One region of the Halomonas sp. HL-93 genome, then DNA from elsewhere that is predicted to be linked to it. Evidence: predicted binding sites of a transcription regulator. Region 1 holds the regulator's gene; each other region holds the start of a gene.
What was found. Region 1 encodes sigma-54, which starts transcription at its own class of promoters, with help from an activator protein. Its sites were predicted from a motif close to TGGCACNNNNNTTGCTNT; they were not measured.
Positions count from the first base shown of each region.

Region 2: GA0071314_RS00460 (P-II family nitrogen regulator) is a predicted target of sigma-54. The motif match lies at 4,261-4,278, and genes of this name have one in related genera.
Region 3: GA0071314_RS02205 (NCS1 family nucleobase:cation symporter-1) is a predicted target of sigma-54. The motif match lies at 2,147-2,164, and genes of this name have one in related genera.

Region 1 covers NZ_LT593974.1:2,445,142-2,452,175, reverse strand. The annotation lists gene GA0071314_RS11430 (HPr family phosphocarrier protein) at 1-201, opposite strand, end outside; gene rapZ (RNase adapter RapZ) at 274-1,155, opposite strand; gene GA0071314_RS11420 (PTS sugar transporter subunit IIA) at 1,246-1,719, opposite strand; gene hpf (ribosome hibernation-promoting factor, HPF/YfiA family) at 1,724-2,032, opposite strand; gene GA0071314_RS11410 (RNA polymerase factor sigma-54) at 2,119-3,534, opposite strand; gene lptB (LPS export ABC transporter ATP-binding protein) at 3,639-4,388, opposite strand; gene lptA (lipopolysaccharide transport periplasmic protein LptA) at 4,399-4,899, opposite strand; gene lptC (LPS export ABC transporter periplasmic protein LptC) at 4,903-5,481, opposite strand; gene GA0071314_RS11390 (KdsC family phosphatase) at 5,488-6,024, opposite strand; gene GA0071314_RS11385 (KpsF/GutQ family sugar-phosphate isomerase) at 6,045-7,028, opposite strand.
Region 2 covers NZ_LT593974.1:94,438-101,471, reverse strand. The annotation lists gene GA0071314_RS00485 (methyl-accepting chemotaxis protein) at 1-74, shown strand, start outside; gene GA0071314_RS00480 (LysR family transcriptional regulator) at 71-997, opposite strand; gene GA0071314_RS00475 (ferredoxin--NADP reductase) at 1,158-1,934, shown strand; gene glnK (P-II family nitrogen regulator) at 2,031-2,369, opposite strand; gene GA0071314_RS00465 (ammonium transporter) at 2,566-3,813, opposite strand; gene GA0071314_RS00460 (P-II family nitrogen regulator) at 3,859-4,197, opposite strand; gene GA0071314_RS00455 (accessory factor UbiK family protein) at 4,534-4,899, shown strand; gene GA0071314_RS00450 (helix-turn-helix transcriptional regulator) at 5,053-6,027, shown strand; gene GA0071314_RS00445 (TonB-dependent siderophore receptor) at 6,126-7,034, shown strand, end outside.
Region 3 covers NZ_LT593974.1:493,639-500,672, forward strand. The annotation lists gene hydA (dihydropyrimidinase) at 1-769, opposite strand, end outside; gene GA0071314_RS02200 (nitrilase-related carbon-nitrogen hydrolase) at 817-1,683, opposite strand; gene GA0071314_RS02205 (NCS1 family nucleobase:cation symporter-1) at 2,216-3,736, shown strand; gene GA0071314_RS02210 (LysR family transcriptional regulator) at 3,816-4,718, opposite strand; gene GA0071314_RS02215 (bifunctional diguanylate cyclase/phosphodiesterase) at 4,879-7,034, shown strand, end outside.

The DNA of each region.
Region 1 (7,034 bases):
GCCTTCTGCTCTTATGCATAGCTCCGTGCCACAAGGCGCTGCAAGCATCAAGAGGGCCATGATATTGGCGGCATCGGCTTCCTGCTGCTGCTTTAAGACACGTACGTTGGCGTCAAATTGCTGGCTGCACTGTACAAGTTTGGTCGCAGCGCGAGCGTGAAGGCCGCGCTGATTTGTAAGGGTAAGTCTACGTTCGGGCACCCTGATTCCTTTTGGCTGCTAGGGTCGTCGCAATGGATGATGGCCCTTGCTATACGGCTAGGGCAACTAATACTAAAGCGGCGCGTTGACCGTGTATTGTAAGCCCAGCTCGCGGTGGCGTAACTGTACCTCGCCTGCTTGTCCGGCGAGGCGCTGCGCCAGTTGTTCAACCATATACACTGAGCGATGCTGACCCCCGGTACATCCTATCGCGACGGTCATGTAGCTGCGCTGGCTGTTTTGGTAGGCCGGAAGCCAGCGTTCAAGCCACGCCTGAATATCGCTGGCCATGTCATCGACCAGGGGATAGTTAGCTAAAAACGCAATTATATCGGCATCGCGGCCAGTAGACGAGCGCAGAGAGGGATCCCAGTAAGGATTAGGCAGGCAGCGCACGTCGAAAACGATATCGGCATCGAGCGGCACACCGCGCTTATAGCCGAATGACTCAAAGGTCAGCGTTAGCTGATCACGTCGCTGATGCGCTACCTGGTCGGTGATACGACGACGAAGATCGTGTACTGACAGGCGCGATGTATCGATAGTGAGATCGGCGAGGTCACGGATTTCGTGCAGCGTTTGCTCTTCTTGATCAATGGCTTCTTCAAGCGTGAGCGTACTATTGCGTGTTAACGGGTGGCGCCTTCGAGTAGCCGAATAGCGCTCCAGCAAAATGCGTGCATCGGTGGTCAGATATACAATCTGACACTTGATGGTACGTTGGCGAAGCTCTTCGAGAAGCTTGGGAAGCTTAGCAAGCGCGCCCGGCAGATTGCGCGCATCAATGCTAACCGCCAGATGGGTGCGTTCCCCCTGGTCGCGTAGCTCATCAATCAGCGAGTCCAGTAGCATGGCTGGCAAATTATCAATGGCGTAATAGCCCAAATCTTCCAGCGCCTGTAAGGCAATTGATTTGCCTGACCCGGATCGTCCACTAATAATGACGAGTTGCATGAAGGCTCTCTTGCTTGCGGTCAAGTGACGTGGGTAACCAGCCAGATTAAGACGTTAACTCAATCTATACCCACCGGACGTGCCAGCGGGTTACTGACTGGCTGCTTGGTCGCGTATCTTGGCGGAGATGAGATCCAGCAATTCACGTTGACTGCCCGTTTTGCGTAGCTGCTGGCGTGTGTCGGCGTCGTTCATGATGGAAGCGACTTGGCCCAGCAAGGCCAAATGCGTGTCGTCCGCTTCTTCGGGCACAAGTAGGACAAACACCAAATCCACCGGATCGCCGTCAATTGCATCGAAGTCGACCGCTTCATTGAGTTTGAGAAAGCCCGCGATAGGCGATTCACAGTGTGGGCTTCGCGCATGAGGAATCGCCACACCGTTGCCAATTCCCGTGCTGCCCAGGCGTTCACGCCCAATCAAGCGACTGAATACTTCCTGGCTATCGAGGCTTGGGATGTTTTGCGCGATGAAGGTGCTGAAAAACTCCAGCACCCGTTTTTTGCTGCCCCCAGGCACATCGTAGAGAACGCGCTCCGGGGGGAGGATAGTGGCCAACGTCATTGAATTAACGCACGCCTGCGCCTTGGGCGCGGGCTTGTGCTTTTTCCTTATGCTTAACGAGTTGCCTATCGATTTTGTCCGCTAGGGCGTCAATGGCGGCGTACATATCATTATCAAGGGCTTCGGCGTGCAAGTCAGCACCTGCTGCGTGCAACGTGCAGGCCGCCTGTTGGCGCTCTTTTTCAACCGAAAGCGTTACCTGCACGGTGGTAATGTTGTCGTAATGGCGCTCGACGCGTTCCAACTTTTCGTTGACATAGTCACGCAAGGCGTCAGTCAGTTCCACATGATGACCGGTGATATTGACTTGCATTGACGTACTCCTTATCCATCGGACTGTTCTTCGATTGTAACCCTTTTTGCCGTTAAGCAAAGCCCTTGTGATGAGTTTCCGTTTATCTAACGCAAACGACGTCGCTCGCTGGATGAGGGAATGCCCATGCCTTCTCGATATTTGGCGACAGTGCGGCGTGCCACGTGGATGCCGACGTCTTCAAGTAGAGTCACTAAACGGCTGTCCGACAGTGGTTTGCCGGAGGGCTCTTCCTGAATTAATTTTTTGAGCCGTGCACGAATCGCCGTACTGGAGTGGCTGTCACCGTCTTGACCGCTTATTTGGCTGGAGAAGAAGTATTTAAGCTCGAAAATACCCCTTGGGGTATGGATGAATTTCTGGGTGGTGACGCGAGAAATCGTCGATTCGTGCATCTCTACCGCATCCGCAATATCCGCCAGAATAAGCGGCTTCATGGCTTCTTCGCCCTGCTCTAAAAAGCCGATTTGGCGAGTGATGATTTCGCGGCCGACACGCAGTAGCGTGTCGTTGCGGCTGGAGAGGCTTTTGATCAGCCAGCGGGCTTCCTGTAAGTGGTCTTTGAGGAATTGGTTATCCTGACTTTTGTCGGCGCGCTTAATCAGGCTGGCGTAGTCGGGTTGAATCCTGAGCTTAGGCAGCGCCTCTGGATTGAGTTCGAGGTGCCAGCCTTCGTTATCGTGGCGAACCACTAGATCGGGGATCACATAGCTGTCGTCAGTGGCGCTATAAGCGCTGCCTGGGCGCGGGTCAAGGCTGCGGATGAGCTGGACGACCTCGTCTAGCTGCGCATCGTCGAGACTTAATCGTCGCTTGAGTAGACGTTGATCATTTTTGCCCAAGGCTTCCAGAAACTGGCGCACCAAACGCCGCGCGGGAATCAATAACGGCGTATCGTCGGGTAGCGTGGCGAGTTGTAGCATCAGGCACTCGCGAAGATCACGGGCGAACACGCCGGTGGGCTCAAACTGTTGAAGCCGTAACAAGATGGTTTCAACCTCACGCTGGCTGAGCCCTTCCACGCCTTGGGCGCGCAGCCCTTCGCGGATATCGTTGAGTGGCTGGGTGAGGTAGCCGTTTGTATCGAGAGCATCAATCAGGCTCTCGGCAACCAGCTGTTCGCGGCTGCTTAAATCGGTCATGGCCAGTTGCCAGAGGAGGTGGCCGTGTAGGCTTTGCCCCGCCGCTTGGCGTTCAAAGTCAGGGCCCTCACCACTCGAGCTGCCGGTACTGCCCGTGTCCTGGTAGGTATCCGACCAGTCACTGTCGACGGAGAGCTCTGTGGGGATGCTGTCTGCCCATTCGGCTTCTTCCGGCTCGCTGGCGGCTTGTTCGCTGAACTCATCCTCCTGCTCAAGCATGGGGTTGGCGTCCAGCGCTTGCTGAATTTCCTGGCGTAAATCGAGCGTTGATAGCTGCAGCAGAGCAATTGCCTGCTGCAGCTGAGGTGTCATGGTGAGCTGGGTGCCAATTCGCAGTTGAAGAGAAGCTTTCATGACCATCAGAGAACCATTCGGTTATCGGAAAGCATCCACCCTAGTGCGAGTTTTGTTTTGGTGCAAGTGCAATAAGCATGCCACCGGCAATAAATATGCCATTGATAGCTTTACAGACGGAAATCAGCGCCTAAGTAAACGTCGCGCACTTCTTGATTGTCAAGAATGGCGTTTGGTGTGCCGCTGGCAATAATGTGGCCATCGCCGACAATGTAGGCGATGTCGCATATATCCAGCGTTTCACGCACGTTGTGGTCGGTGATCAATACGCCAATGCCCCGGTCCTTCAATGCGCGGATAATCGACTTGATGTCGCCCACTGAAATAGGGTCTACGCCCGCGAAGGGTTCATCGAGCAGAATAAATGCAGGCTCAGTGGCCAGTGACCTAGCGATTTCGACGCGCCGCCGTTCACCACCCGATAGGCTCATGCCCATATTGTCGCGGATATGGGTGATATGAAAATCCTCTAGCAGTGTTTCCAGACGAGCTTCGCGTCCGGCGCGGTCCAGGTCGCTTCGGGTCTGCAAAATGGCCATGATGTTATCGGCGACGGAAAGCTTGCGGAAAATCGACGCTTCTTGAGGTAAGTAGCCAATGCCTGCCTTGGCGCGCTCGTGCATAGGGGCGCGAGAAAGATCAAGGGTGTCGATGCCGACGCTGCCTGCATCTGCCTTGACCAAGCCGACAATCATATAGAACGAGGTGGTTTTACCCGCGCCGTTGGGGCCAAGCAAACCCACAATGCTGCCTTGGGAGATGTCCAGGTTAATATCTTTTACGACGCGTCGGCGCTTATAGCTTTTTGCCAAATGGCGGGCGTGTAGCGTTCGAGTTGCGCTTTCGGCGGCAGCTACCATCGGGCTCTCCTTAGTCTTCGGGTTGCAGCGTCATGCGGATGCGTTGCGGCTCTTGGTTCTCAACATCGGAACGCGCTTCGACGACCTCGCGGTCGATGAAATAATCCAAACGTCCGCCGGTGAAGCGGTCGCCTTGTTGAATGATTTCTGCCTGGTCAATCAACTCAACCCGGCGCTCGGCGACGTGATAAATCACGCGCCGGCCCCAGCCTTCTATCGGGCCATCTTGGTCCTCGGGTTGCTGACGTAAATAGGCGCGATCACCCAGTGCCGTCGCCCGCGAGAGCTCGCCTTCTTCGTTACGTTGGATTTCAACTTCATCGCCTCTGATCAGCATATCTCCCTGGCGAACCTCTACGTCGCCGGTGTAAACCGCCGTACCGGCACGTTGGTCAAGGTCAAGCTGATCGGCTTCGACTTCAACCGGTTGCTGTTGCTGGTGATTATCCGCCAGCGCATAAAAAGGGACTAAGCAGGCAGCGGCAACCGCCGTGTAGATAAACGCTTTCATGTTTTATTCCTGTCCAGGTTGCGTCTCTGGGGGGTGGTGGCCTTGAACGTTATCTTCAAGCCTCACCTCATCCTCGTTTAGCCATGCATCCATCCGCTGCGCCGTTGTTCGCTGGGGCGGTTGCTGGAGTAGCACGTGGGTGTCACTCCATGCATGGGCGTTTTTCCCTTCATAGTGCAGGACATCTGTATCGAGTTGCCAGCCCTCTTCGGGTGCTATGAGCTTGGCATTGCCGGAAAGCGTCAGTTCCTGGGAGCGAGTGTTAAGCGTGCCCACCTCTGACGTGGCGTTCCACACGCGTCGCTCGCTGTCATAAAGTGTGGCGTGGGGTGTTTCGGTCTGGGTCGTCGCAGATTGAGGGGTATGTACCAGGCGGGGTGTGGTCAGCCCCTGCTGGATATTACCCTGTTCGTCAAATAGCGTGAGCTCGGCATTGTGTAGGACATGCCCCGGCTCTTCCGCACGCGCATCTGGGTCCTGGGGGACAGTTTGCGGGCCGCCAGGGTCCAGCCATACCAGCATGCCGCCGAGGGCCAGCACAATCAGCGCAAGTCCCACGCGCGTGCGAAGTTGCTTCAACATAGTTCCTCAGCCGTGTAAGTAGGTATCGATGACGGCGCCCCAGTGCCCTTGGGCGTCGAGTAGCGCATCGCAGACTTCACGAACCGCTCCGTGGCCGCCCAGGCGCTCTGTCACCCAGTCAGCATGGGTGTGCATGTAGTCAGGTGCGTTGGGCACCGTGATCCCGACCCCCGCTCGCTTGATGCTTGCCAAATCGGGTAGGTCGTCGCCGCAATACGCTACTTGAGGCAGTTCAAGCCCAAGGCGTTGGCAAAGGTCGCGCAGCACGGTCAATTTATCCTCGCAGCCTTGGTAGACGTGAGGAATGCCCAGCGCAGCGGCGCGTTGACTGACCATGGGTGAGTCACGACCGGTGATCAGGGCGACTGAAATACCCGCGCGTTTAAGTAGTTTGAGCCCATGGCCGTCTTGGGTGTGGAAGGCTTTGATTTCCACGCCATCGGCCTGAAAGTAAAGCCGACCGTCGGTGAGTACGCCATCAACATCAAGGGCAAATAAGCGAATGCGACGCAGTCGGTCGAGTAGGTCAGTGGAAAGGGTCATTGAGCCTCCGGTCGATTCAATTAAATGACGCCGCTGGCGAGCAGGTCATGCATATGTAGAGCGCCTATTGGGCGTTGTTGTTCATCCACCACCGCGAGGGCGGTAATGCGGTTGTCCTCCATGATGCGCACGGCTTCCGCCGCCAGCAGGTCGGGGGATATCCGCTTGCCGGGCCGCGTCATGACGTCATCTACCCGCACTTCACGCAAATCGTGGAAGTTATCCAGCGTGCGGCGTAAATCGCCATCCGTGTAGACGCCGGCTAGTTGGCCGTTGGGGTCCACCACGCAGGTGAAGCCCAAGCCTTGCCGGGTGATTTCCAATAAGGCGTCGCGTAGTGGGCTGCCTAATGCAACCTGCGGTAAACGTTCACCCTGATGCATAAGGTCGCGAACGCGCAGCAACAGGCGTCGGCCGAGGCTGCCGCCAGGATGCGACAATGCAAAGTCCTCTGCGGTAAAACCACGCGCTTCCAGAAGCGCCACCGCGAGGGCGTCGCCGAGGGCCAAGGCCGCTGTGGTTGAGCTTGTCGGGGCAAGGTCAAGGGGGCAAGCTTCGCGATCCACGCTGCTATTTAAATGAGCATCCGCATGCTGGGCCAGGGTCGAGGTGGGGCGCCCCGTCATGCTGATTAGTGGCGTCCCCAGCCGCTTGAGTAGCGGCAGCAGGGCGGTCACTTCGGCGGTTTCCCCTGAGTTAGAGAGCGCTATAACGACGTCGCTGCGCGTGATCATTCCCAGGTCGCCGTGGCTGGCTTCGCCCGGGTGAACGAAAAAAGCGGGCGATCCGGTGCTGGCTAATGTAGCCGCGAGCTTACCCGCAATATGGCCAGATTTTCCCATACCGGTGACGACTACGCGTCCTTGGCAGGCCAAGATAAGCTCGCAGGCATGGTCGAAATGCGCATCCAGTTTGGCGGCCAAACCTGCGATCGCGGCTTGCTCGATGTTTAGCGTGCGCAGTGCGCTTTGACGAAAAGGCGTGCTAGCAGCTGTCTCTGGCATGAGTAT
Region 2 (7,034 bases), 1.8 Mb from region 1:
AGCTGGTCGGTGGGTTTACGCTGGAGTCAGACCGTCACGGGTCGGCGTTACCGGCACCTGAAACGCGTCGTTAAGGGATCGGCGGCAGGGGGATGTCATCGCTGCGCTTGGCGCCAGCGGTCATCTCCCGGCACAGCCGCAGGAACTCGCGCACGCCGGTGGTGAGGTACTTGTGGCGATGCCAGATAAAGGTGAACTGACGCTTAAGATCCAGTTCCGGCGTGGGTAGCGGTACCAGGCTGCCCCGCCGGAACGCATCACGCAGCGCCAGCCGCGAGACACAACCAATTCCCAATCCTGACTCCACCGCGCGCTTAATGCCTTCGGTATGCTCAAGTTCAAGCAGCGTATTGAAGCGACTGCGGCGATGGCGCGCAGCGTGCTCCAGAGTCACCCGCGTACCCGACCCCTCCTCGCGCATGATCCAGTCCTCCCGCAGCAACTGTTCAAGCTCCAGATGGGTCTTGCCCGCCAGTGGGTGGCGTGGCGAACAGAACACGCACAGCTCATCCTCGACCCACGGCTGACTGATGATCATGTCGTCATCGCAGGGCCCTTCGATCAACCCAAGGTCCAGCGAGTGCTGACGAACACCCTCGATGATATGGCGTGTATTGCGCACCGCCAGACGCACGCGACTGCCGGGATAGCGCTGCATAAAATCGCTGATTAAGAGCGTTGCCAGATAGTTGCCAATGGTCAGGGTAGCGCCAACCTCCAGCGACCCCACGCCTTGCTGACCGCGCAGTAATTCCTCCACCTCCTCGGCTCGGTCAAGCAGCCCAACGGCCTTAGGCAGCAGCTGAAAGCCCAGCGCATTGAGCTTGAGGCGCTTGCCGATGCGGTCGAGCAGTTGGCAGTCGAACTGACGCTCGAGCTCTGCCAGGGCGGTGCTGGTCGCCGACTGCGACATGGCAAGCGAGCGCGCGGCATGGGACACGCTTTCGTGTTGCGCAACGGCAACGAAGACTTCCAACTGACGCAGGGTATAGTGCATGAAACCCGCCTATATCGATTTTGAAGATATCCGTTATCAATATAATTTACTTAACAGATATACCACCCTTTGCTTAGACTTGTCGGCAACTTAATACATATTTTTTATTCTTTTTAAGCATATTGTGGCGTGGCTAGCGTCACCCGACGGAGGAATTGGCATGAGTAAGTTCGCCCTGGAAGACGTACTCAGCGTTCATCACTGGAACGACACCCTGTTCAGCTTCCGCACTACCCGGGAACGCAGCCTGCGCTTCAAAACCGGCCAGTTCGTCATGATCGGCCTGGAAGTCGACGGCAAGCCGCTGATGCGCGCTTACTCGATTGCCAGCCCCAACTACGAGGACCACCTTGAGTTCTTCAGCATCAAGGTACCCGACGGCCCGCTCACGTCGCGTCTGCAACACCTGAAGGTCGGCGATCAGATCATGGTCAGCCGCAAGCCGACCGGTACGCTGGTCACCGACGACCTGCTACCCGGCCGCAACCTTTACATGCTGTCGACCGGTACCGGCCTTGCGCCCTTCTTGAGTCTGATCCAGGACCCGGAAGTCTACGAGCGGTTCGAGAAAGTCGTACTGGTCCACGGCGTGCGCGAAGTCTCCGAGCTGGCCTACGCCGACTTTATCACTAAAGAACTACCCGCCCACGAGTACCTGGGAGAAGAAATCGCTGAAAAGCTGGTTTATTACCCAACCGTCACTCGCGAAGACTTCCATACCATGGGCCGCCTGACCGACCACATCCGCACCGGCAAGCTGTTTGAAGACACCGGCCTGCCGCCCATCGACCCGCGCCAGGACCGGGCGATGATCTGTGGCAGCCCCGCCATGCTGGATGATACCAGCGCGCTGCTCGACGAACTGGGCCTGAATATCTCGCCGCGCATGGGCGAGCCTGGAGACTATGTGATTGAGCGTGCCTTCGTCGAAAAATAATCCTTTCAACGCTTAGCCGCTCATTAAAAACCCCCGCCAAGCGGTGCGCAATAGCACCGTTTGGCGGGGGGTTTGTGTTCTGGCGCGCGGCGGTGGTTACACTGCGTCTTTACCGGTCTCGCCGGTACGGATACGAATCACTTGCTCAAGCGGCATGACAAAAATCTTGCCATCGCCAATCTTGCCGGTATTCGCCACCTGGGTAATCGCTTCGATGACCTGCTCAACCATGTCATCGTCGACGGCGACCTCAAGCTTCACTTTGGGCAGAAAATCGACCACATACTCAGCGCCCCGGTATAACTCGGTATGGCCCTTCTGGCGACCAAACCCTTTCACTTCGGTAACGGTAATGCCCTGTACGCCAATGTCGGAGAGCGATTCGCGCACGTCATCAAGCTTAAACGGCTTGATAATGGCAGAGATTAGTTTCATTGCGAGATCCTCTAGCTGGGTAGCCATGGTGGTAGATAAAAAGATAGCGAGCGCTAAAGTCCCGCCCGTTATCCGTTAGCTATCAGCATACACCGCTACCGGCGGAGAATAAAAAAAGCCTCCCCGTGAAGGGAGGCCATAGACGAGCACTCGGGCTCACTTGGTTAGCATCGAATTACTTTTTGATGCTGCCCACTTATTTCTTAATACCGAATTCGGGGTAGGCTTCAAGACCGCACTCGGCGATGTCGACGCCTTCATATTCGTCTTCTTCGCTCACCCGGATACCCATGATCGCTTTGAGAATCAGCCAGACCACCAGACTCGCCAGGAAGACCCAGCCGAAGATGCCCAGGATACCGATGATTTGCGCACCGAAGTTTGCATCACCGTTATTCAGCGGTACGGCAAGCACACCCCAGATACCTACGACACCGTGAACGGAGATGGCACCAACCGGGTCATCCAGTTTCACTTTATCCAGCGTAACGATGGCGGCAACTACAATCAGGCCACCAATGGCACCGATAATCGTCGCACCAAGGGCTGAAGGCGAGAGCGGGTCAGCGGTAATCGCCACCAAACCAGCCAGCGCGCCGTTCAACGCCATGGTCAGATCGGCTTTACGGAACCACAGTTTGGCAAGAATCAGCGCGGCAATCACACCACCCGCAGCCGCGGCGTTGGTATTCACAAACACCTGGGCAACGTTGTTGGCCGAGTCAATGGCCGCCAGCTTGAGTTCAGAGCCGCCGTTAAAGCCGAACCAGCCCATCCATAGAATGAAAGTACCCAGCGTGGCCAGCGGCATGTTGGCGCCCGGAATCGCATGGATGGAACCATCTTTACCGTATTTGCCCTTACGCGGACCCAGCACGATCACACCTGCGAGCGCCGCAGACGCACCGGCAAGGTGCACAATGCCCGAACCGGCATAGTCAAAATAGCCGACTTCAGATAACCAGCCGCCACCCCAGGTCCAGTAGCCTGATACCGGGTAGATCACAGCGGTCATAACCACGGCGAACGCCAGGAAGGCCCACAGTTTCATACGCTCAGCCACGGCACCCGACACAATCGACATGGCGGTCGCCACGAACACCACCTGGAAGAAGAAGTCGGAACGCATGGAGTAGTAAGGCGCGTCGTCGCCACCGGCCGTCACGGCATCCGCGCTGTTTTCAGCGCCGATTAAAAAGCCAAGATTGGGCAGGAAGCCACCGGCATTGCCGGAATACATGATGTAGTAGCCCACCAGCAGATACATGGTGCAGGCGATCGCAAACAGCGCAATGTTCTTGGTTAGAATTTCAGCGGTGTTTTTAGAGCGTACCAAGCCTGCTTCCAGCATGGAGAAGCCCGCGGCCATCCACATCACCAGCACGCCGCAGATCAGAAAGTAAAACGTATCAAGCGCGTAGCTAATATCAGTCAACTCTTCCATTGTAAGTTCCCCGTTGAACTAAAGAAATGATCCGAAAAGCCAGATTTAAACGGCGTCTGCACCGCGTTCACCCGTCCGAATCCGAATAACGTCTTCAAGCGGCGTAACGAATACCTTGCCGTCACCGATTTTGCCGCTGTTAGCCGCGCTGCAAATTGCATCGAGCACGCTTTCGAGGCGGCCGTCATCTACGGCGACTTCAACTTTTACCTTAGGCAAGAAATCGACCACGTATTCAGCACCGCGATATAACTCGGTGTGGCCTTTCTGACGACCAAAGCCTTTAACTTCGGTGACGGTAATGCCTTGAACACCGTTGTCGGCCAGTGCCTCACGAACGTCGTCGAGCTTGAATGGCTTGATGATGGCGGTGATGAGTTTCATCCCGAATCTCCCCTGCTGGATTAAGGAGCGGCGCAGCCGCCCGAAAAAAGTGCCTGCTCCACTAATGCGCATACCGTGCCACCTGTTTTTTTTGTTATGGATTTCAATATTTTAAATATAACCAAATAGAGCGCTACGGCTAATAACACCGCCATTACGCGCTGCCAACCCGGGTATTGCACCAAAACTGAACACATGCAAAACGCAAGCGCTCCACTTTGATGCATAAGTAGGGCGCAAGAATAATTGAAGTAAGAAACATGCGAATCCCGCCTGGGTTGCGTATCCTGAATATCAGTCATCCGTATCGTGACACCGACATTTAGGAGTAGAGCCATGGCCCCTCAAGACCGTATTAGCCGACTCGCCCAGCAAATTGGCGACCGCTTGCAAAACGCCTCCCAAGCGCCTGAAGACATTCAGAAGGGTGTTCATCAGGTCGTGCGCAGTGCCTTTGACCGATTGGAACTGGTGTCCCGCGAGGACTTCGATATTCTGATGGACGTACTGCAGCGCACCCGCTCGCGGGTAGAGGCACTAGAACGCCAGGTGGCCAGCTTGGAAGCCGCGGTGGATGCCCAAGCAGCAAATGCGTCAACCCCCATAGAAGCCGAAGCACCGCCGCTGCCGGTAGAGCCTCAGAAAGATGACGACAATGCGCACCCAGAAGGTGGCAGCAGCTCGTCCAAGCCTTCAAAATAAATGCGAATAACTATCATTGACTATTGTTGCGTGCATGGTAACGTAACTTGCATCCCATGACTTAAGCGGTGCACAGAGGATTTGCGCGGTTACCACCGAGCCAATGCCCTATTTTGATGCATCGCTGTTTTTCACCGCTACCGTGATGCACGTATGACCACCGCCACCTTAGACGCTCGGGCCAGCCAACCGCTTTACGAGCTAACGCCGGGGACACTTGCCCAGCTAGGCCAGCGTTTCGGTATCGACTATCGGGTGCGCAATGCGCCCGCTGAGTCGAGCGTGGCAACCGGCAGCGTACGCGATGTTGCGCTCCCTCAGGCAATGCACTTAACGCTTTCCGACTTATGCGTGAACTGCGCCTATAGTTCATCCTCGCGCCAGACTGCGCCATGGTTTATCAGCGTCGTGCTGGAGGGTCATATCAGTGCTCGTCTGGGTTCTCAGCGCTTTCAACTTAACGCGGGCGACGGTATGTGCGCCCATTTCACACCCCAGCAGCCACTGACTGTTTTCCAGCCCGCCCAGACCCGGCTGCATACGGTGAACGTGGCGGTGCTCGCTACCACCTCGCTGGATTTGCCCCCGTTACCCACCGCGCCGGGGTTATACCCTTGGCGTTTGTCGGCAGCCTTGGCTCAGGCATTACGCCATGCCGCCGCCGAGCCGCTGGCCAACTGGCGCCAGCCACTGATTTGGCAGGGGCTAGCACTGCAACTGTTGGGCGATGGGCTGCCTCACCATGGCCAGCAAGACTCAGCCGAGCCGCTGGCAGCACAGACAATGCGCGGCATTTCGGCCCGCGACGAGCAGCGTTTGGCTATTCTTCACGCTCAGTTAGCGGCTTATCCCTCACGCGCTTATTGTCTCAACGACCTTGCGCGGGAAACCGCCATGAGCCCCAGCAGCTTGCGTCATAAATTTCGCACCCAATACGGCTGTTCAATATTTGATCACTTGCGCCAATGCCGCTTGGCCAAGGCGTATCAGGATCTGCAACGCGGCATGAGCGTTCAACAGGTCGCGCATACCTGCGGCTATCGCCACGCCACCAACTTCGCGACAGCCTTTCGTCGCCGCTTTGGTATCGCCCCTAACGAAGTCGCCACCCAGCGCGTCGCCAGATGAATTTGGCGTTGCGCATAGCCAATTTGGCAGACCGCATACCTTTCCCCTGCATTTAAAAGTAATAATTCTCATTATTAAAATTAGTAGGGGACCACATTATGCCAATTTCACTTTGCCGCTTTCGCCCATCATTGCTGGTCATTTCTGTGGCTATGGCAAGCGGGTCAGCACCCTTTACGTTTGCACAATCAAGCAACGATGAAACGTTAGCTACCGTCACCGTCACCGCCCAGCAGGCGGCCACCAAGGTCGAGACGCCATCGATCGAAACACCCCAAAGCGTTTCAACTGTTACTCGAAACGACATGGATAAACGCGGCATCAGCACCGTACAGCGAGCAACCGACTACACCCCTGGCGTCTACAGTAATCAGGTAGGTGCCTCCAACCGGTTTGACTACTTGGTACTGCGCGGTTTCTCCGACGGCAGTTTGAGCAATACCTTTCTGGACGGACTGAAACTCATCGGCGACACCAACTCGCACAGTTCGCTGCGGGTCGATCCGTGGTTTTTAGACAGTATTGAAGTGGTCAAAGGCCCGGCCTCGGTGCTCTACGGGCAGGCCTCGCCGGGCGGCGTCGTTGCCATGAATAGCAAGCGACCCGACTTCCAATCCGGCGGAGAGCTACGCTTTCGCGTGGGCAATAACAACCAGCGCAGCGCCGCCTTTGACTTGACCGGCCCGCTGGGTGAGGAACAGCGCGTGGCCTACCGTTTAGTGGGCATTGCCAGCGCTGCTGATACGCAATTTGGCCCCACCGAAGAGGAACGTTACGCCATTGCGCCCTCGCTCACCTGGGATATAAGCGACGATACCAGCCTGACGCTGGACGCTTATCTGCAAGACGAGCCCGAAGGTGGCTACCACTCCGGCGTGCCGTATGAGGGTGCCGTGGAAGCGCGCAATGGCCGTAAAATCAGCAATACCTTCTTTGACGGTGAAGAGGGTTACGACGCCTACGATCGCACACAGCGCATGGTGGGCTACGCCCTGGAGCACCGCTTT
Region 3 (7,034 bases), 2.0 Mb from region 1:
GACCCTGCTGGCGGGCATAGGCAATTTCATCCACCGCATCCTTGGTGGAGACGTGCACCAGATAGATCGGCGCGCCCAGCGTGCTGGCAATACGGATCGCGCGGCTGGCGGCTTCGCCTTCCACCTGGGGCGGGCGCGAAAGCGGGTGGGCTTCAGGCCCGGTGAGGCCCTGGGCGAGCAGTTTCTGCTGCATGTGATAGACCAGCTCGCCGTTTTCGGCATGCACCGTCGGCACCGCACCCAATTCCAGGCAGCGCGAGAAGCTTTCCACCAGAATATCGTCGGTGGCCATGATGGCGCCCTTGTAGGCCATGAAATGTTTGAAGCTGTTCACGCCGTGTTCATGCACCAGGGTGCCCATTTCCTCCCGCACGCTATCGTCCCACCAGGTGATCGCCACGTGGAAGGCAAAGTCGGTGGCGGCTTTTTCCGCCCAGCCCTGCCAGGTCTCGAAGGCTTCCATCAATGACTGGCCCGGCTGCGGAATCACGAAATCGATAATCGAGGTCGTGCCGCCCGCCAGGGCCGCGGCGGTGCCGGTGTAGAAATCTTCGCTTGCCACGGTGCCCATGAAGGGCAGCTGCATGTGGGTGTGGGGGTCAATGCCGCCGGGCATCACCAGCTGGTCGCTGGCATCGATGGTTTCGCAGCCCGAGGGGACGTCCAAATCGGTGCCGATGGCGTGGATTTTGCCGTCCACACACAGCACGTCGGCGCGGTAGGTATCCGCGTGGGTGACGACGGTGCCGCCCTTGATCAATACGCTCATGGTTTGCTCCTGTTATGTTCTCTCGGCAGATGCACAAGCCGATCGCATCATTCTCCGTCGGTCAGGCGGGTATAGGTCTCGGGGCGGCGGTCGCGGAAGAACTGCCAGTTGTTGCGCACCTCACGCACCATGTCCAAATCGATCTCGTGGATCAGCAGTTCATCGTCGGTTTCGCTGGCCTGGGCCTCGATCTTGCCGCGCGGGTTGACGATATAGCTGGAGCCGTAAAAATTGCCGATATTCCAGGGGGCTTCTGTACCTACCCTGTTGATGGCGGCGATAAAGCAGCCGTTGGCCGCGGCGGAGGCAGGCTGTTCCAGCTCCCACAAGTATTGAGAAAGCCCGGCCACGGTAGCGGAAGGATTGAAAATTACCTCGGCGCCGTTGAGTGCCAGTGCCCGCCAGCCTTCGGGGAAGTGACGGTCGTAGCAGATATACACGCCGATCTTGCCGTAGGCAGTATCGAATACCGGCCAGTTGGATTTGCCCGGTTTGAAGAAGAATTTCTCCCAAAAGCCTGCAATCTGAGGGATATGCGTTTTGTGGTACTTGCCCAGATAGCTGCCGTCGGCATCGAACACCGCGGCGGTGTTGTAGTAAACGCCGGTCTCGGTTTCTTCATACACGGGGACGATAATCACCATACGGTGCTTGGCGGCCAGTTTTTGCATCATCTGGCAGGTCGGGCCTTCGGGTACCTTCTCAGCGGCGGCGTACCATTTGCCGTCCTGGCTGGGGCAAAAATACGGCTGGTTAAATACTTCCTGGAAGCACAGCACCTGTACGCCCTGAGCTGCCGCTTGCTCAATCATCGGCAGGTGCGCTTCGTTCATGGCGTCACGAATCGCCGTGGGTTCTAGGTCAGTGCTGGTTTTCAGGCCCATCTGGATAAGGCCAATTTTCATCTTCTGCATTAGAGACTCCCCCGTTATCAGTGTTAGCTCACGGCATTAGCATTCATTAATATTTAACTGATGGTGTAGAGATTTAAAGCTGACTATGAGGACAGCTTTTAAGAAAGTATCGTCAGGATGTGAGTTTTAGCAAGTCGGCTGGATGTTTTTTTAATAGATTGTTTAACTTGTTGAGTTAATTTGAATTTTTTATTTCCGAGAGGCGTTTTCACTAATGTGGTGATACGATGCACCTTTTTGATATTTTTAAATAACCTTTTTTAATCATACGCTTATATTTTATTTAGGAAGTTGCTAAGTGGTTTTTATGTTTAAAGTTGGTGCAAATATTTTTTTTGTTCTAGCCTTTTTGAGTCCACCGGGTGTTAGTTTGCCCAAAGGTCGCAAAGATGATGACAACAATAAAATTCTTGTCCTAGAAGACAGTTTTGATCAATAGGTTACATGTCATTAATGGCGTAGTCGGCATGCTTATTGCTTAAAAGCTCAGACCGTGAGTGTTTTCTGGGAACGGATGACTGAGGAGAGACCAATGACGAAAACAACCTCTCAGATGGTAGATCGAGCAGGGCTGATTGAATTGGATGTGGGGGATAATGTTCGCAATAGCTCGCGTTTTAACGAGGATATTGCGCCGACCCAAGCAAGCGAGCGAACGTGGACGAAATGGAATATTGCAGCACTGTGGGTAGGGATGGCCATCTGCGTGCCCACCTACACGCTGGGGGGCGTGTTAACCGCCTATTTTGGTTTGAGCGTGGGTGAGGCCTTGTTCGCTATATTCTTGGCGAATGTGATTGTATTGATTCCGTTAACGCTCAACGCCTTTCCGGGCACAAAATTCGGTATCCCCTTTCCCGTGGTGCTGCGCTCGTCGTTCGGGATTTTTGGCTCCAACGTCCCGTGTTTGGTGCGAGCGCTTGTCGGCTGTGGATGGTTCGGTATTCAAACGATGTTCGGCGGTTTGGCAATTCACCTGCTGCTATCGGAATTGATACCGGCGTGGGCCGCACTGGGCGGTGTCGGCGAAGTCATCGGTTTCTTTGTGTTTGGCGCGATGAACCTGTATGTGGTCATCCGTGGTGCAGAATCGATCAAATGGCTTGAGACATTTGCCGCTCCCTTATTGCTGGCGGTAGGTATCGGGCTGATGGTATGGGCGTGGCCACATACGTCAATGACCGAGTTGCTGGCGCAGCCGCCATCGCGCCCTGAAGGGGCGTCGGTGTATGGCTATTTCTTTGCCGGGTTAACTGCCATGGTAGGCTTTTGGGCCACGCTATCGCTGAATATTCCTGACTTCAGTCGCTTTGCCAAAAGCCAGAAAGACCAAATTGTCGGCCAGGTGATTGGGCTGCCGCTGACGATGTTTTTCTTTGCTGCGTTGGGCGTGGTGATGACCGCTGCCTCTGAAACCTTGGTAGGACAAACCGTGGCCGACCCCGTACGTCTGATCGGCTTTATCGATAATCCCTTCTGGGTAGTGTTGGCGATGCTGTTGATCATTATCGCCACCATTTCTACCAATACGGCTTCAAATATCGTCTCGCCCACCAATGATTTCCAGAATATTGCACCGAAGTTTATCGATCAGACTCGCGGCGTGCTGATGACCGGTGCGGTGGGGGTGCTGCTGATGGGCTACGACCTGTTGCAAAAAGCCGGGATCATTCCGCCGGGAGTATCGCTTGAACAGATGTACTCCAACTGGCTGCTGGGGTACTCAAGCCTGCTTGGGCCGATCGCCGGGATTATGGCGGTAGATTACTTCCTGATTAAAAAGCAGCGCCTGGATGTGCCCAGTCTGTATATGGATAACCATGCTTATCCGGCCGTCAATATCGCCGGCTTTATCGCGTTTGGCGTGCCCGTGGCGCTGACCTTAATAGCACTAACGACAGGTACGATGTACTGGTTCTACGATTACGGTTGGTTTACCGGTTCGGCGCTGGGGGCGATTGTTTACTATATCGCCAGCCAAGTGCTTTCTACGGTGCCGTCAGTTGGACCGTCGCCAGTAGCTGATAGGGAACCTACGGAGCAACTGCCCTAGACGATACGCTGCTGTTCGACCGTTCATCCCAACACCCGGCTATCTGTCGGGTGTTGTTATATGTGGAGGGATATTCGTGTTAAGGCGTATCGATAAAGCTTAAAAAGGCATCAACAACCCGATTGGGGCGGCGGTCACGGCGTGAAATGAGCGCAAAGGGAATACGGTAGTGTTGGCTTGTGCTATTCAGCGTTCGCATTTTGCCTGCTGAGACCCACTGCGCTGCCACATGCTCAGGGAGAAAACCAATAAAACGCCCGGTGAGAATCAAAAAAGCCGCGCCCTCGCGGTCAGAGGCAGAGGCGCGTAGGTTGAGTGCCTCGTGGGCTTGGCGTGCTGCAGCGGGTAGCGGATAGCGCGGCGATATCGCAGGATGGCGCGCAATGTCTGACAACCCTAGGCTGTCACTCTCCTCATTAAAAAGCGAGTGCCCAGACGCACAATACAAGTAAGAAGGCTCATCGTAGAGGTGCTGGGTGTCTAAGCTCGTGGGCAAATTGACTCCTGGCACTACGCCGACGTGCAAGTGGCCATCCATCACGCCGCGAATCACCGCGTCCGATGGCTCCATATGAATGTTCAGCGTGACATCGTGCTCCGGCGCGCTGAGTTTGGCCAGCGCATTGGTAACGTGCATCGCAGGCAGGGTCACCAAATTGTCGGTAATGCCGATGTTAAGTTCGCCTTTGATCGTTTGGTGCAGGGCGTTGACATCGCTTTTGAAGGTCTCAAGGGCGGAGAGGAGGGTAAGCCCTGCCTGATAAATTTCTTTACCTTCCTCGGTTAAGCTAAATCCCCCGCGTCCGCGCTGGCAGAGCGAAAAGCCTAGCCGTCCCTCCAAATCGTTCATATGCTGGCTAATCGCCGACCGGCTGATGCCCAGCGTGGTTTCTGCTGCCGTAAAGCCACCGCACTCCACTACTGTTCGAAAAATACGAATTAGGCGAATCTCATAATCGCTCATTTGACCAAGCGTTGGCATGGCAAGCTCTCATGGCTGTTAATCAGTTGATTTTATGATAAGAGAGTTGAAAAGGGCCGATATACTTTTCAAAAATAACCCTTCAATATCATCGACGTTTAGGCTTATGTTAAGGCGATTACATTTGTTTAATGCCACTTTATGACAAGGCGTCCGCGCAATGCCACAACCTGTTACTCCGTTATCGGCCGATTTGGCGAAAAAGTATCGCCAACAGCGCCATGGTGCGTTGACGCTTTACGGGGTAGCGCTTTTGCTGCTTCTAAGTATCTTCGCGTGGATACTCTACGAACAATATCGCCAAGAAATTCATGCCCTTGAAGCACGCAATGCCGCCCGAGCGGATGTCGTGGTCGAGTGGGCAAAAGGCGTCTTTGCGCAAAGTGACCAGGCATTATTGAGCATTGCAGAGCTGATCGAGCTTGAGGGTATGCCGACCCAAGGCGAATCTCAGGTGTTAATGCGTGCCTTACTCAACCGTAGCCGCTATGTGGATTGGATTGATGATATTGGTGTGATTGATGCCGAGGGCATTTTGCAAGCCAGCACAATTAGAACGGATATGGTAGGCCGCGATCTGAGCGATAGTGCCTTTTTTCAAGCCTTTCGCGACCAGCCGGAACGCACCAAGCTGGTGACGCCGCTCTACTTGGCCTCTCACGATGATCGTTACTTTCTCTATCAAGCGCGACGGTTAACACGCAGCAACGGTGAGTTTAATGGCATTGCAGTGGCGCGTATTTCCCCTGGGGTGTTCGAGCGTGCCTTGCAACGCCTGGGTATTGCGGAAGGTGAAAGCATTGCCCTGGTCGACGCTGAGCTTAAGCTGATCGCACGGTTGCCCGCGCTGGATGACCCCTTGCCATCCGGATGGCAAGTCGACAGCCCCGAAACCCTGACGATGATTGAGCGTGGCGACGAGAAGTGGTCGCTGCAATTAACCTCGCCGCTGGACCAGCGCGAGCGACTGTTTCAAATGCAGTGGATAGAAGCGCTGCCGCTGCTTGTGGTTGTCGGCGAAGACGTCCAACTGCAATTGGCCAGTTGGCGGCAACGAGCCGGCATACTGGCTGGTGTCATGGTGTTGATTGCCCTGTTGGGCGCTTGGGGGGTGCGCCATTATCTGAATCGGCTACGTTTTGAACATCGGTTGTCTCAAAGTGAAGCGGAACTGCGGATTTCTGCCACGGCGTTCCAGACCCACTTGGGCATGTTGATTGCCGATGACAAAGGGCGCATTTTGAAGGTTAACGAGACCTTCACGAGGATTACCGGCTACAGCGAAGACGATGTCGTGGGTAAGAGCACACGCATGCTCAACTCGGGTCGCCACGACGCCTCGTTTTACCGCAAGATATGGCGGCGAGTGCAGTCCACCGGCAGTTGGGAAGGAGAAATCTGGAACCGGCGCAAAAATGGCGATGTATTTCCCGAATGGTTGACCATTAGCGCCGTCTACGACCCGCAAGGCGCGCTGACCCATTACGTGGCGACCATGAGTGATATTAGTGAACGTAAAGCAGCAGAGCAGGAAATTCATCAACTGGCGTTTTACGACCCTCTCACCGGGCTTGCCAATCGCCGGCTGTTCATGGACCGCATGGAGGCCGCGCTTAAGGACGTCAACCGGTATGCGCACTGTGGTGCCTTGCTATTCATTGATATCGATAACTTCAAGCAAATCAACGACACTCTAGGCCATTTCGCCGGCGACCAGTTGCTACAGCACTTGGCACGCATAATGGGGCATATGCTGCGTGAAACCGATACCCTGGCGCGGCTGGGGGGAGACGAATTTGCCGTGCTAATCGAAGGATTGGGCAAAAATCGTGAGCATACCGCCGAGCTTGCCGAGAGTATTGCGCAAAAACTACAAGACGTGATTCAACAGCCAATTGCCGTTCAAGATGAAAGCCTAAGCGTGACGGCAAGCATTGGTATAACGGTGGTAAGTGATCATGCAAGCTCGGTAGACGATTATTTACAGCAGGCCGACATGGCGCTTTTTCAAGCCAAAAGTAGCGGCCGCAGTGCGCTGAGCTTTTTCGATCCCGCCATGCAAGCCGAACTGTTGGCACGAGTACGCTTGGAAAACGAGCTGCGCCAAGCGCTCGCTAATCAGGAGTGGCGACTGTACTACCAGCCTCAGGTCGACCAAGACGGTCGCTGCATAGGTGTCGAAGGGCTGTTGCGCTGGCAGCATTCGGAACGCGGACTGGTCATGCCCGACGAGTTTATTCCCCTACTGGAATCGACCGAACTGATTAACCCAGTGGGTGATTGGGTGCTCGAGGCTGCCTGTACGCAACTGGCGCA